Methylacidimicrobium sp. AP8: one gene and its partner. The protein of the gene in region 1 interacts with the protein of each later gene in a pairwise test. Links are inferred from orthologs where the notes say so. Each region holds a gene or a part of one and is shown in the gene's direction. Other genes may lie near its edges. The genes, in order: eno and rpe.

Region 1 (5,227 bases):
GGTACTGGCCCGGCTTCTCGCCCATTTTGGATTCGAAGCGGCACGCGGCTCTTCTTCCCGGCGAGGAAGCCTCGGGCTCCGGACAATCCTCCGGCTGGGAAGGGAAGGACACGACATCGCAGTGACGCCGGACGGTCCGCGCGGGCCCCGCTATCAGGTTCAGGATGGCGTTATGCAGGTCGCCCAGCTGCTCGGGCGTCCCATCGTTCCCATCACCTGCCGCTTCTCCCGGAAATCGGAGCTGCGGAGCTGGGATCGTTTCCAAATTCCCCACCCGTTTTCCGGCTGCCATGTCCGAGTCGGCCACCTGATCCCTCCACCGGAAAACGATTCCGCCGCGCAACTCTCCTCCTGCCGCAGGGCGCTGGAAGAAGCGCTCCGCCCGGATACCGCTTGCTGAAAGGGAGCGAGGAAGGCGTCCGCTTTCCAAAAAAAAGCTCCGTTGCGCGGAGCCGGCGGCTTCTTCATGGCGAAGAGGTCGAGGCTCTCCAGGCGGAGGGAATCGCAGTCTATTCTGCGATGAGGGTTGAAGCTCCGCAATGCCGCCGGCAATACGAGTTCCGGCCCACCGATCGTCGTCGGGAGGCGCCCGCGGAATATAGCGCCCCCCCAAGACGCAAGATGGGGTAAAGCGGGGGGGGAAAAGTTCGCCAGCCCGGGAAGCCGCCGCCTCTATCCTTGAGGCAAGCAGACGGTCGAACCGGTGGTCTTCGGCATCGCCCAAATCGGTCACGGCTTCCGGGCGTTTCGGCTCCGAGGGCAACAAGCCAAAGCACAGGGAGCATGGTTGTCGGTCTGCTCGGCGCACAACTTCCGGCGACTTTGGAAGCTTGGGGGAGCCCGCAAGCCTGGTTCCCTGGCGAAGAAAGATCGATCCGCGCGGCAGCCGCTTCACCGGCCTTCGGCGGAGCGGATATCTTGTCCTTGGCTCTCCTGCCGATAAGCGCTAGGCTGCGGGGCTCGTCATGGACGGGAACCCCGACGCCGGCTGGCAGCCGAAGCACAATCCATGGATCGTCGCCCTCTCCGTCATGCTGGCGACCTTCATGGAAGTGCTCGACACGACGATTCTGAACGTGGCCCTCCCGTATATCGCCGGAGGGCTGGCGGCTAGCAACTCGCAGGCCACCTGGGTTCTCACCAGCTACCTCGTCTCCAATGCGGTGGTCCTGCCGCTCACCGACTGGCTCGGCCGGCGCTTCGGCCGGCGCAATCTCTTCCTGGGCTGCATCGCCCTCTTCACCCTCAGCTCCGCCCTCTGCGGCGCGGCTTCCAACCTCGGCACCCTGATCGTCTTCCGCGTCCTGCAAGGGGCGGGCGGCGGAGGGCTCCAGCCGATCTCGCAGGCGATCCTCCTGGAAAGCTTCCCGCCTTCCAAGCGGGGCCAGGCGATGGGCCTCTTCGCCCTCGGGGTCGTGGTCGCGCCGATTCTCGGGCCGGTCCTGGGCGGGTGGCTGACCGACAACGCCAACTGGCGCTGGTGCTTCTACATCAACCTGCCGGTCGGCCTCCTGGCGATCCTCTTGTCGGCCCTCTTCGTCGAAGATCCGCCGTACCTACGCCGGAATCGACCGAGCCGAATCGACATCTGGGGGCTTTTCTTTCTGACTGTCGGCCTCGGCTGCCTGCAAGTGCTTCTCGACAAGGGGCAGGAGGACGACTGGTTCGGAGCCGTCTGGCTCCGTTGGATGGCCTTCCTCTCCGCCGTCGGGCTCACCGGCTTCGTGATCCGGGAGTTCTCCGTGCGCGAGCCGCTGGTCGACCTCCGCATCCTCAAGGACCGGAGCTTCGGCACCGGAGTCAGCCTCGTCTTTCTGATCGGCGTCGTCCTTTACGGAACCCTGGCCGCCCTTCCGCTCTTTCTCCAGACGCTGATCTCCTATACGGCCTTCCAGAGCGGGATCGCCGTAAGCCCCCGGGGAATCGGAGCCGTGGCCGGGTCGATCTTCGCCGGAAGGATGCTCGGGCGCATAAGCGCGCGCTCTCTGGTCGCCCTCGGCTTCCTCCTCTTGGCCGCCTCTTCCTTCCTCATGGGAAACTTCAACATCTCGATTGCACAATGGAACGTGGTGATCCCCAACCTCCTCAACGGATTCGGAGCTCCCCTGGTCTTCGTTCCGCTCACCACCGCGGCCGTCGTTACCCTGCGCCGCGAGCAGATGGGGAACGCCACCGGCCTCTTCAATCTCTTCCGCAACATCGGGGGCAGCGTCGGCACCTCGCTCATCGCGACCTACTCCCAACGCTTCGCCCAAGTGCATCAGAATTTCCTGGCCGGCTACTACACGCCGGAAAACCCGAACTACCGGGACAGCCTCGCGACGATTCAAGGCTATCTCGCCGGCCAATCCGGAACGGTTCCCGGCGCGGCGCAGGCGCTCGGCGAGCTCTACCGGACCCTCACCAATCAAGCAAGCCTCTGGGCCTACGTCGACATCTTCCAATGGTCCGGCTGGATCTGCTTGGCTTCGCTCCCCCTGGTTATTTTCCTAGCACCGGCCAAGGGCAAGCCGCAGGCCGAAGGGATGGCGCACTAACGCGCCCTCTCCCGAGAATTAGCTTGTGTTCCCAGCGGCTGGGAGCCAAGAAAGCTGCGGACATGGGCCGCTTCTCTCTCCGCCGGATCTGGGCTCGGCAAGTATTGGATTCCCGGGGCAACCCGACGCTGGAGGCCGAAGTCACCCTCGAGGACGGCACCCGGGGACAAGCCATGGTCCCCTCCGGGGCTTCGACCGGAGCGAATGAGGCGCTCGAGCTCCGGGACGGGAACAAAGACCGCTACGGAGGCAAAGGGGTGGAAAAGGCGATCCAGAACGTTCGTGCGATCATCGCTCCGGCCCTGCAAGGACGCGATGCCCTCTCCCAACGGGAAATCGACCGCCTCTTACGCGAGATCGACGGCACCAGGAATAAGAGCCATCTGGGTGCCAATGCCACCCTCGGGGTGTCGCTCGCAGTCGCCCGGGCCGCCGCTTCCGCCTTAGGCATCCCTCTTTACCGGTACCTGGGCGGAACGGGAAGCGCTCTTTTGCCCGTGCCCTTCGCCAACGTAATCAACGGGGGCGCCCATTCCGATGCGCCGCTCGATTTCCAGGAGTTCATGATCGTGCCCCGCGGCGCTCCGAGCTTTTCGGAAGCCATCCGCTACGGGGTGGAAACCTTCCATGCCCTGCGGGCTCTGCTCCGGGAGCGGAACCTGGGAACCGGGCTCGGCGACGAAGGAGGGTTCGCTCCCAACCTCTCCTCCGTGGAGGAAGTCTTCGAGCTGCTCTGCGCCGCCGTCAAGAGGGCCGGATACGCACCCGGCAAGGAGATCTGGTTCGCGATCGACCCGGCGGCAAGCGAGTTCTTCGATCCGACGACGGCGGCCTACGTCTTTCGCAAATCCGACCGGAGACGCATGCCGGCCATCCACCTGGTCGAATACTACAAGGACCTCTGCAAACGGTATCCGATTCTATCCATTGAGGACGGAGCGGCGGAAAACGACTGGGACGGCTGGCAGATCCTCACCCGCGAGCTGGGAAAGAACGTCCAGCTCGTCGGCGACGACCTCTTCGTAACCAATCCGGAATTCCTGCGAAAGGGGATCGCGGCCGGTGTCGCCAATTCGATTTTGATCAAGCCCAATCAGATCGGAACCCTTTCGGAAACCCTGGAAACCGTTGATCTGGCCAAGCGCAGCGGGTATGCGGTAATGCTCAGCCACCGATCGGGAGAGACCGAGGATGCCTTTCTTGCGCATCTGGCGGTGGCTTGCAATGCCGGTCAGATCAAGACAGGCTCCTTCTCCCGATCCGATCGTACCGCCAAGTACAACGAGCTGCTTCGGATCGAGGAAGACTTGGGAGAAGAAGGCCGATATGGGCAATGGTCACCGTGATCCCGACAACCGGCCTGCCGGCGGCAGGAGGCACGGGTGCAGGCAGGAGTCGCCCCGGGGGGCGCCGGACGCATGAGCGGGGACACGATTTGGGCCAGGTTGAGTCACCTACTCGGCATCGGCATACTGCTGACCGGGCTGGGGCTCCTCTTATCGGCGTTCTGGCCTCTGGTCCAGCAGATCGATCGCTTGGAGCGCCAGAAAGAGCAGATCCAACGCCAAGTTGCGGCGGAGCAAGCGCGCAACCGGGAGCTCAATCTCCAGCTCGAGCTTCTCCAGTCGGATCCCAATTACCTGACCCGGATCGCCCGGGACCGGCTGAACATGGGAAAGAAGGGGGAGATCATCTTCCGCTTCGACCCCTTCCCTCCCCCCTCCGATCGAGAGACCGTTAGCCCCAAATAGAGGTTCTCCGCGAAAAATCCTCCGCCCGCAGCCCGATTGTCAGACGAAAAGACCGGCAATCCCGTCGGCCAAAAGCCTTCCTTCCGGAGTAAGCCGGAAAGTTCCGTCCGAGAGCTCGGCCAATCCTTGACCGATCAGGGCACGCGCCCGTTCGGCTTCTCCCTCAATCCAGGAATAGGGTATGCCGCGGCTGGTCCGTAGGCCCAGCATCAGCCGCTCGCGGCGCCGCACCTCTTCAGATAGCCCTTCCTCCTCTCTCGGGGGCTCTCGTCCGGCAGAGAGCGCGGCGACGTATCGGCCGGTATGCCTCCTGTTCTGCCAGCGGCGCAAGCCTACGGTCGAGAAGGCGCCCGGGCCGAGACCGAGATAGTCGTCCCCCATCCAGTAGCCCTGATTGTGCAAACACTCCCGACCGGGCCGGGCATAGTTGGAAATCTCGTACTGCCGGTATCCGGCCGCTTCCAAGAGGCTCCAAGCTTCCCGGTACATGGCAATCGAGCGCTCCTCGTCCTCGCGCCAAACTCCCGCCGCCCGAGCTTCGAAAAAGGGCGTGTCCTCCTCGTAGGTGAGCTCGTAAGCCGAGATATGCGCAGGAGCCATGGCAATCACCCCTTCCAGAGTCTCTTTCCAGGAAGCGATGGACTGGCCGGGAACCCCGAAGATCAGATCGACGTTGATGTTCTCGAAGCCGGCCTCGCGGAGGACCGCCATCGTCCGCTCCACGTCCCGGGGGCGGTGCCGGCGACCGAGGGTGCGAAGCACGGCCGGATCGAGCGACTGCACCCCGAGGCTGACCCGCCCGATCCCAAGCTCTCGCCATGCCGCCGCTTTCTCCGGAGTCACCGTTCGGGGGTTCGCCTCGAGCGTCGCCTCCACGCTCTCCCATGGACGGAGGGCCTCGGCCAGCCGGCGGAACGCATCGAGGGGGAGAAGGGAAGG
Region 2 (6,741 bases), 370 kb from region 1 along the record:
CCGGTCGCATTCCTTGACCCGCAGCTCCGCGGCCCCACGGATATGCGTCTCCCCTTCGGCCAGCGCGGCGATCGCCGCCAAGACCGGCAGCTCGTCGATCAGGTTCGGAATCTCCTCTTTTTCGATCTTTGTTCCCCGCAGCTTTCCTCCGCGAATAAAAAGCGAACCAATCGGCTCGCCGCCGCTCTCCGCTTCCTCGAGGCTTTCCTCGATGTGCGCTCCCATGCGCAAAAGCACATTGAGCAATCCGGTGCGCGTGGGATTCAAGCCCACGCCGCGGATCCGGACCTCGGACCCGGGAAAGGCGGCGGCTCCGGCGATCCAAAAGGCTGCGGATGAGAAATCTCCGGGGATGACCAGATCGCGCGCTTCCAAAGAGAGCCCCCCCGGTATGAGAAGCGCACGCCCCTCCCGCAGCAGGCGAAGGCCGAAATGCGCGAGCATCCGCTCGGTATGGTCCCGCGTCGGGCTCGGCTCTACAATTCGCGTCATCCCTTCGGCGATCAACCCGGCCAGAAGAAGGCAGGACTTTACCTGGGCGCTGGCGACCGGCAGCTCGTACTCGATCCCGTGCAGCCTGGCGGGCTCCAGTGCCAAGGGCGCGGTTCCCTTCTCCCCCTCCGCAAGGATGCGCGCGCCCATCCGCTGCAACGGTTCGATGATCCTTCCCATAGGGCGTCTGGAAAGGGAGGCGTCCCCCACGAGGCGCGAACGGAAGGGCTGCCCGGCAAGGATCCCGGCGATCAGCCGCATCATCGTCCCGGAGTTCCCGCAGTCGATCGCCTCCCGGGCCGGAAAGAGACGGCGGCTGCGGTTCTCGATCGAAAGAGAGCTCGGGCTCGCAACCTCGATATCGACGCCCAGGGCCTGAAAGGCGCGCAGGGTGCAGAGGCAATCCTCCGAAGGCAGGAAACCGGTCACCGTCGTCTGGCCGTGAGCCAGCGAGGCCAACATGATCGCCCGGTGAGAAATGCTCTTGTCCCCGGGGACCGTGATTTCGCCGACCAAGCGCAAAGCCGGGTCGACCCATAGGCTCTTCATCGCTTCCTTTTTTTCCCTTCAATCACACAATCCGCCGACCCGGCCGGTCCCGGTCTCCGAAGGTATGGCCCCGCGGCGGCAAAGCAACGAGAAAGGGCGCCGCTCCGCCTCAAGCGTCTCTTCGGCCGACGATGCATTTCCATTTCCTCCACCACCGACAAGGGAGCCCGGCCGACGCCGGGAACAAAATAGCCGTTCGCCCGGAAAGTCGGCAACCGGGATCGCCGCTTCCGGAAGGCCGACACCCGCACGCCTCCCGCCCGGCACCCCCCTGCCTCGCCGCGCCTTCTTTTCCCTTGCCATCCCCTCTCTGTCCCGCGCCATCTTAGGATCCAGCAGAAGCCATGAGAATCGGAGCCCTGGTCGTCGGCCTCCTCGGGGGCCTCGTCTCTCTCGCCTATGGCCTGCTCGGCTACGGCTTGGCTTCCCTTGCCGAATCGGGCTATCCCGCCTCCGCCGCAGGGGTAAAAATCCTGAGCGTCGCCGTGCCTCTGGCGGCCTTGGCGGGAGCCGGGATGGTTCTGGCGAAGCCCCTGCTCGGCGGACTGCTCATGGGCGCTGCTGCCGGAGTCTTCGTCTGTCTGTTGGGCTTCAACGCCCTCAGCCTCATCCCGGTCATGCTTTTAGGTTGCGGAGCCTTGCTTGGTTTCCTAGATGCGATCGATCCGGGCGGGCGGCAACCCAAATTGTAGATTACTCCTCGGCCGAGCCTCACAGATCCCGCATGGGATCGTCCTCGGGTGCCCAAGGGGCCTGGAAGTGCTCGCCTATCTTTCGAGGCGAAACCTCTTCGATACTTCCATCGCTCCAGCGAGGCTTCCGGTCCTTATCGATCAACCGGGCGCGAATCCCTTCCGGAAAGTCGGAACGCCGGACACAGTGCCATGCGACGATCGTCTCCAGACGGATCACCTCCGTGAGCGACATCCGGGTCGTCCTCCGGGACAGCTCCCAGACGAGCCAAGACGAAACCGGACAGCCTTCCGCTAGATTTTCCGCCCCTTGGGCATACCAGGGGTCGGTCGAAACCGGTCCGCAGGCAACCTTCCGCACGATCTCCGGCAGAGTGTCGGCATCGGTAAGCGATTGAATCCGATCGAAGTCGAGCCGGGTTCGAGCGGGAGCGAGCCGACTCCGCCACGGGCGCGCCCATTCCCGGAGCGATCGGGAGAGAAGCAGGCGATCCTCTTCCGCCCGGCCGGTCCAGGGAAGACTCGGGAGCCTTTCCTCCAGGATCGCCGCTCGCTCCTCGGACGGCAGAAAGGCGTCGGCCAGCTTGAGGAAGAGCGCGTCCCCGGCCCCAAAGGGGAGCCCCGTGAGCCCCAGGAAGAGGCCGATCCGTCCGGGCATCCGCCCCAGGAACCAGCTTCCGCCCACGTCGGGGAAGAACCCGATCGAAATTTCCGGCATCGCCAGCCGGCTCCTCTCGGTGACCACGCGGTGGCTCGCCCCCGCGAGCAGGCCAAGGCCGGCGCCGTACGCGATCCCATCGCCCCAACAGAAAATGGGCTTGGGGTATCGATGGATCTTCGCAACAACCCGGTACTCGCTGGAGAAGAACCGGCCGGCATAACCGCCGTCCCCCGAACGGATCGCCCGGTAGATTCTCCGAAGATCCGCTCCGGCGCAGAACGCACGACCTCCGACCCCGGAGAGGACGACGCACGCCACCCCCGTATCTTCAGCCCACCGGGAAAGCGCCGCATCGAGAAGCTCAGCGCCTTCCAGGGATAGGGCGTTGAGCGATGCGGGCTGATTCAGGGCAAGGTAGCCGAGACGGACTCCTCCGGAGACGCGCCGTTCCTCGACCCGCACCGGCGGATCGCTGCTCATCCGAGCTTCTTCCATCCATCCCACGGGCTTCACTGGTCTTTTGCTTCCAATCTTCCCGTTCGCGCGGCGGGTCACCAGCCTTTTTTCCGCATGGGGTCATTCCATGGGTAACGGGGAGCGGAAAGCTGTGCGATGCCTTTCGAGCCGTAGCTTTTTTCTTCCTATTTCTCACCCTCCGGCGGAAGAAGAAGAAAGAGATGTTCTCCGGCATCGGATATGGGCTAGTCTATCGTATTTCACGCATTCGACCGTAGGACCAAGGAGAAACGAGATGATACCATCAGGGGAAGCGGGACGGCGGGGCGATGGAGACCATCCCGTGAAGCTGGCTCCGTCGATCTTATCCGCCGATTTTGCCCGCTTGGAAGCTCATGCCCGGGAGGCGATCGAAGCGGGTGCCGATTGGCTTCACATCGATGTCATGGATGGGCACTTCGTTCCGAACATCACGATCGGCCCGCTGATCGTCGAGGCCCTCCGCCCCCTCCGCTCCGAGACCGGAGTGCTTTTGGACGTCCATCTGATGATCGAGAAGCCGGAACGGTACCTAGCCGACTTCGCTCGCGCAGGGGCCGACATCCTCACGGTGCATGTAGAAACTTGCCCCCATCTCCATCGCACCGTGCAGGCGATCAAAGAGTCGGGAGTCAGGGCCGGGGTGACGCTCAACCCGGCCACCCCGTTGGTCGCTCTCGAGGAGATCCTCCGTTACGTCGACTTAGTGCTCGTCATGTCGGTCAACCCGGGCTTCGGCGGCCAGGAATACATCCCCGCCAGCACCGACAAGATCCGCCGGCTGCGCGGAATGCTCGATGAGATCGGCTCCGAAGCGTGGCTTGAGGTCGATGGAGGGGTGAAAGCCGAGAACGCGGCGGAAATCGTTCGTGCGGGCGCAACCGTCCTGGTCGCCGGATCGGCCGTGTTCAAAGGCAAGACCGCCGCCAACGTCGAGCGCCTGTTGAACGCCGTGGCCGCAGCGCGCGCGACGTCAGGCCGGGCCTTTTAGGTTCGCTCTTTTCTCCTCGGCGATCGGAGGGGACCGCCCCGCCGAGAGTTCGGCTTTCCCGCCTCCTCGACTCAGGCACCCCCTCGGCGGTCTTCCCGCCGAGGGGCGCAAAATGGGTTCCCATCTGGAGGCCGATTTTCCGAGGATAAGCGTTTCCTCTGGCTTCTCAGGGCGCGGAACCTCTTGCTTTTCTGTATCCGGACCGCACGGCGCCGGCAAGCTTTTGTCGAGGATTTTTTTCTCCGGGGCTTGGCCCGAGAGCACCATCGCCGATCACGGCCCGGATCCCACTCCCGCCGTCAGGTCTCCGCGACGATAGTTCCGCATGACGACCTGCTGCTTTGCGTGGTTGGTGCCGAACCAGGTGCTGACCCGATACTCCACCGTCCCGCTCGCCGGAAGAACGCCCAGCTCGGGCGTGACCGTCGTCGCCTCATACCAGACATCCAATTGGTCGACCGAAGCAAAAATCCAGGCGATCGGAACCGGATGCGTCAGGTTGGCCTCGACATGAAGGATCGAGCAATCTTTCTTTCGTACCCAGAGCATTCCTTGGAGAGCGTTGATTACCCGGTCGGCACGAGAGCGGCAGGGCGCATCCGGCTTGGGCTCGAAACGGAGCAGATAGGCCCGCTGTCCGTTCCAGACGCCTTCGCCCTCGAGGGTGATGGTGTAACGGGGAACGAGATTCCGCATGGCCAGCAAATCGCTCACCTGGTGCGCAGCGCGGGCTTCCCGGAGCTGCTGGCTGCTCAATTTTTGGACCGAGATCGTTCCCGAGGACGAATTCGGCACGAGCAGCAGCCCTTCTCCGGGCTTGACCACCATCCGAATCAGATCCGTTTTCTTTAAATTTCCCCGGGCGTCGAGCTGATCGGTGCGGATCTCCTGCCAATACTCCAGCCGGAGCAGGAGCTGCTTCGCCTCGTCGTCCCGGGCGACCATCTCGCGCAGAATCTCCTCGATTCCAGGATCGGCGAAGGCGCGAACGGCGGCCAGGCAAAGCGTGCCAAGGAGAAGCCATTGCCTTTTGCGCATGAGGCCCCTATCCTCCTCAGAATGATATCGCACGTAAAACTTTTTATCCCGGGCCCGACCGAAGTTTCCCGCGCCACGCTCCAGGCGTTCGCCTCGCCGATGATCGGGCACCGAAGCAAGACCTTCCAAGAGCTCTACGCGGATCTCCAACCCAGGCTGCAAGCGCTCTTCTACACGGAGGGGCCCGTCTATTTCAGCACGAGCTCCGCCTGGGGCGTCATGGAGGGAGCCATCCGCAACCTCGTGAAGAAGAAGGTGCTTTGCTGCGCCAACGGAGCCTTCTCCGATAAATGGTATGACGTCGCCCTCCGCAGCGGGAAAGACGCGGAGATGCTCGCTGTCCCCTGGGGCACGGCAATCGACCCGGAGGCGGTCCGGCAGAAGCTGGCGACCGGCCGGTTCGATGCCCTCACCCTCATCCACAACGAAACTTCCACCGGCCTCATGAATCCGCTTTGGGACATCGCCGCAGTGATGCGGGAGTTTCCGGATGTCTCCTTCATCGTCGACACCGTCTCCTCCTTCAGCGTGCTCAAGATCCCCTTCCGGGAGTTGGGGATCGACGTGATGTTGACCGGCACCCAGAAGGCGCTGGCACTTCCCCCGGGAGCATCCCTTTTCGCGGTTTCCGAGCGGGCGCTGGCAAAGGCGGCGACCGTGCCCGGACGTGGCTACTACTTCGACTTCATCGAGTTTCAAAAGAACCACGAGAAGAACATGACGCCGAGCACCCCTTCGATCGGCCACCTGTACGCCCTCCGGCAGAAACTGGCGGAAATCGAGGCGGAGGGGATCGAAAACCGATACGCCCGCCACCGCGAAAACGCGCGGATCGTCCGCTCCTGGGTGAAGGAGAGGGGCTTCTCCCTCTTCCCCAAGGAGGAGTTCGCCTCTCTGTCGCTCACCTGCGCCTCCAACACGCGGAAAATCGATGTGGCGAAATGGATCGGACGGCTACGGGACCGCTTTCAGTGCGTGATCGACGGCGGATACGGAAAGCTCAAGGGGCAGACCTTCCGCATCTCCCACATGGGAGACGAGACGCCCGAATCGATGCGGCAACTTCTCGGATGGCTCGACGAGTGCCTGGCGGAGCTGGGCTGAGTCCGGCGAGGGCCCGCTCGCAGCCCGCATCGTTCACCGCGGCTTCTCGGCAACCAGAAAGATCGCTGGGTGCTCCATCTCGATGCCTCGGGCCGTCCGGATTTTGGCCAGCTTCCTCCGGAGGACCGCGAGGATCCGGGAACGCTCCTGCTCTCCGACCCCGGAAAGGAAGCGCCCGGAGCTGCTCGCGTCGAGGAAGGCGATGACGGCTTCCGGGTCCTTCGCGTAAGCCCGGAAGGAGAGGATCTGCAAGCGGACGACCCGGAAGCCCGCCCGCTCGGCTAGAGACCGGAGATCCCGCGCGCTCAAGCGAAACGGCGAGAGAAAGAGGTCGGGAGGCACCTCCCCCAGCGCTTCCCGCACCGATTCCCGGATTAGGCTCCGGATCCGGGAAGGCCGATCCCTGTACCCGGTGCTGATCCCCAGCCTGCCGCCGGGCTTCAAGATCCGATGGATCTGCCGGAGGGTTTCGGCCTTATTTTCGATCCAGTGGAAGACGTAGTTGAGATAGACCCGATCAAAGGAGGCGTCCGGGAAGGATGAGAGATCGTCCGAGCCGCCCACCGCGAACGACAGCCCCTCCCGCCGCCTCCTCTGCGCAATAGCGATGCGCTGGGGAGAAGGGTCGATCCCGACCACCTTTCCCGCGGGGCCGACCGTCCGAGCCACGTACTCGGCGAGCCTCCCCGTCCCGCAACCGAGATCGAGGACCGAATCCC

Evidence for each region.
Region 2: the proteins of eno (region 1) and rpe interact in binary tests that used the Escherichia coli proteins (3 or more experiments, as listed by UniProt). The link is inferred for Methylacidimicrobium sp. AP8 from one-to-one orthologs.

Annotation. Positions count from the first base shown.
Region 1 is NZ_LR797830.1:303,697-308,923, reverse strand. Bases 1,766-4,741 are described here. They hold eno (phosphopyruvate hydratase), read left to right. Parts: upstream 1,766-2,599; coding sequence 2,600-3,883; downstream 3,884-4,741. Other genes in these bases: hemW (radical SAM family heme chaperone HemW), read right to left, coding at 4,328-4,741; MTHMO_RS01365 (septum formation initiator family protein), read left to right, coding at 3,983-4,288; MTHMO_RS01375 (DHA2 family efflux MFS transporter permease subunit), read left to right, coding at 1,766-2,537. Also shown: MTHMO_RS01380 (lysophospholipid acyltransferase family protein), read left to right, coding at 1-400; more of MTHMO_RS01375, read left to right, coding at 966-1,765; more of hemW, read right to left, coding at 4,742-5,227. UniProt on the Escherichia coli protein: Catalyzes the reversible conversion of 2-phosphoglycerate (2-PG) into phosphoenolpyruvate (PEP). It is essential for the degradation of carbohydrates via glycolysis.
Region 2 is NZ_LR797830.1:673,690-680,430, reverse strand. What follows is about bases 2,199-5,012. They hold rpe (ribulose-phosphate 3-epimerase), read left to right. Parts: upstream 2,199-3,145; coding sequence 3,146-3,880; downstream 3,881-5,012. Other genes in these bases: MTHMO_RS02975 (alanine--glyoxylate aminotransferase family protein), read left to right, coding at 4,940-5,012; MTHMO_RS02980 (hypothetical protein), read right to left, coding at 4,154-4,918; MTHMO_RS02990 (enoyl-CoA hydratase/isomerase family protein), read right to left, coding at 2,199-2,874. Outside these bases: MTHMO_RS02995 (hypothetical protein), read left to right, coding at 1,386-1,733; more of MTHMO_RS02990, read right to left, coding at 1,753-2,198; more of MTHMO_RS02975, read left to right, coding at 5,013-6,022; MTHMO_RS02970 (class I SAM-dependent methyltransferase), read right to left, coding at 6,056-6,741. UniProt on the Escherichia coli protein: Catalyzes the reversible epimerization of D-ribulose 5-phosphate to D-xylulose 5-phosphate.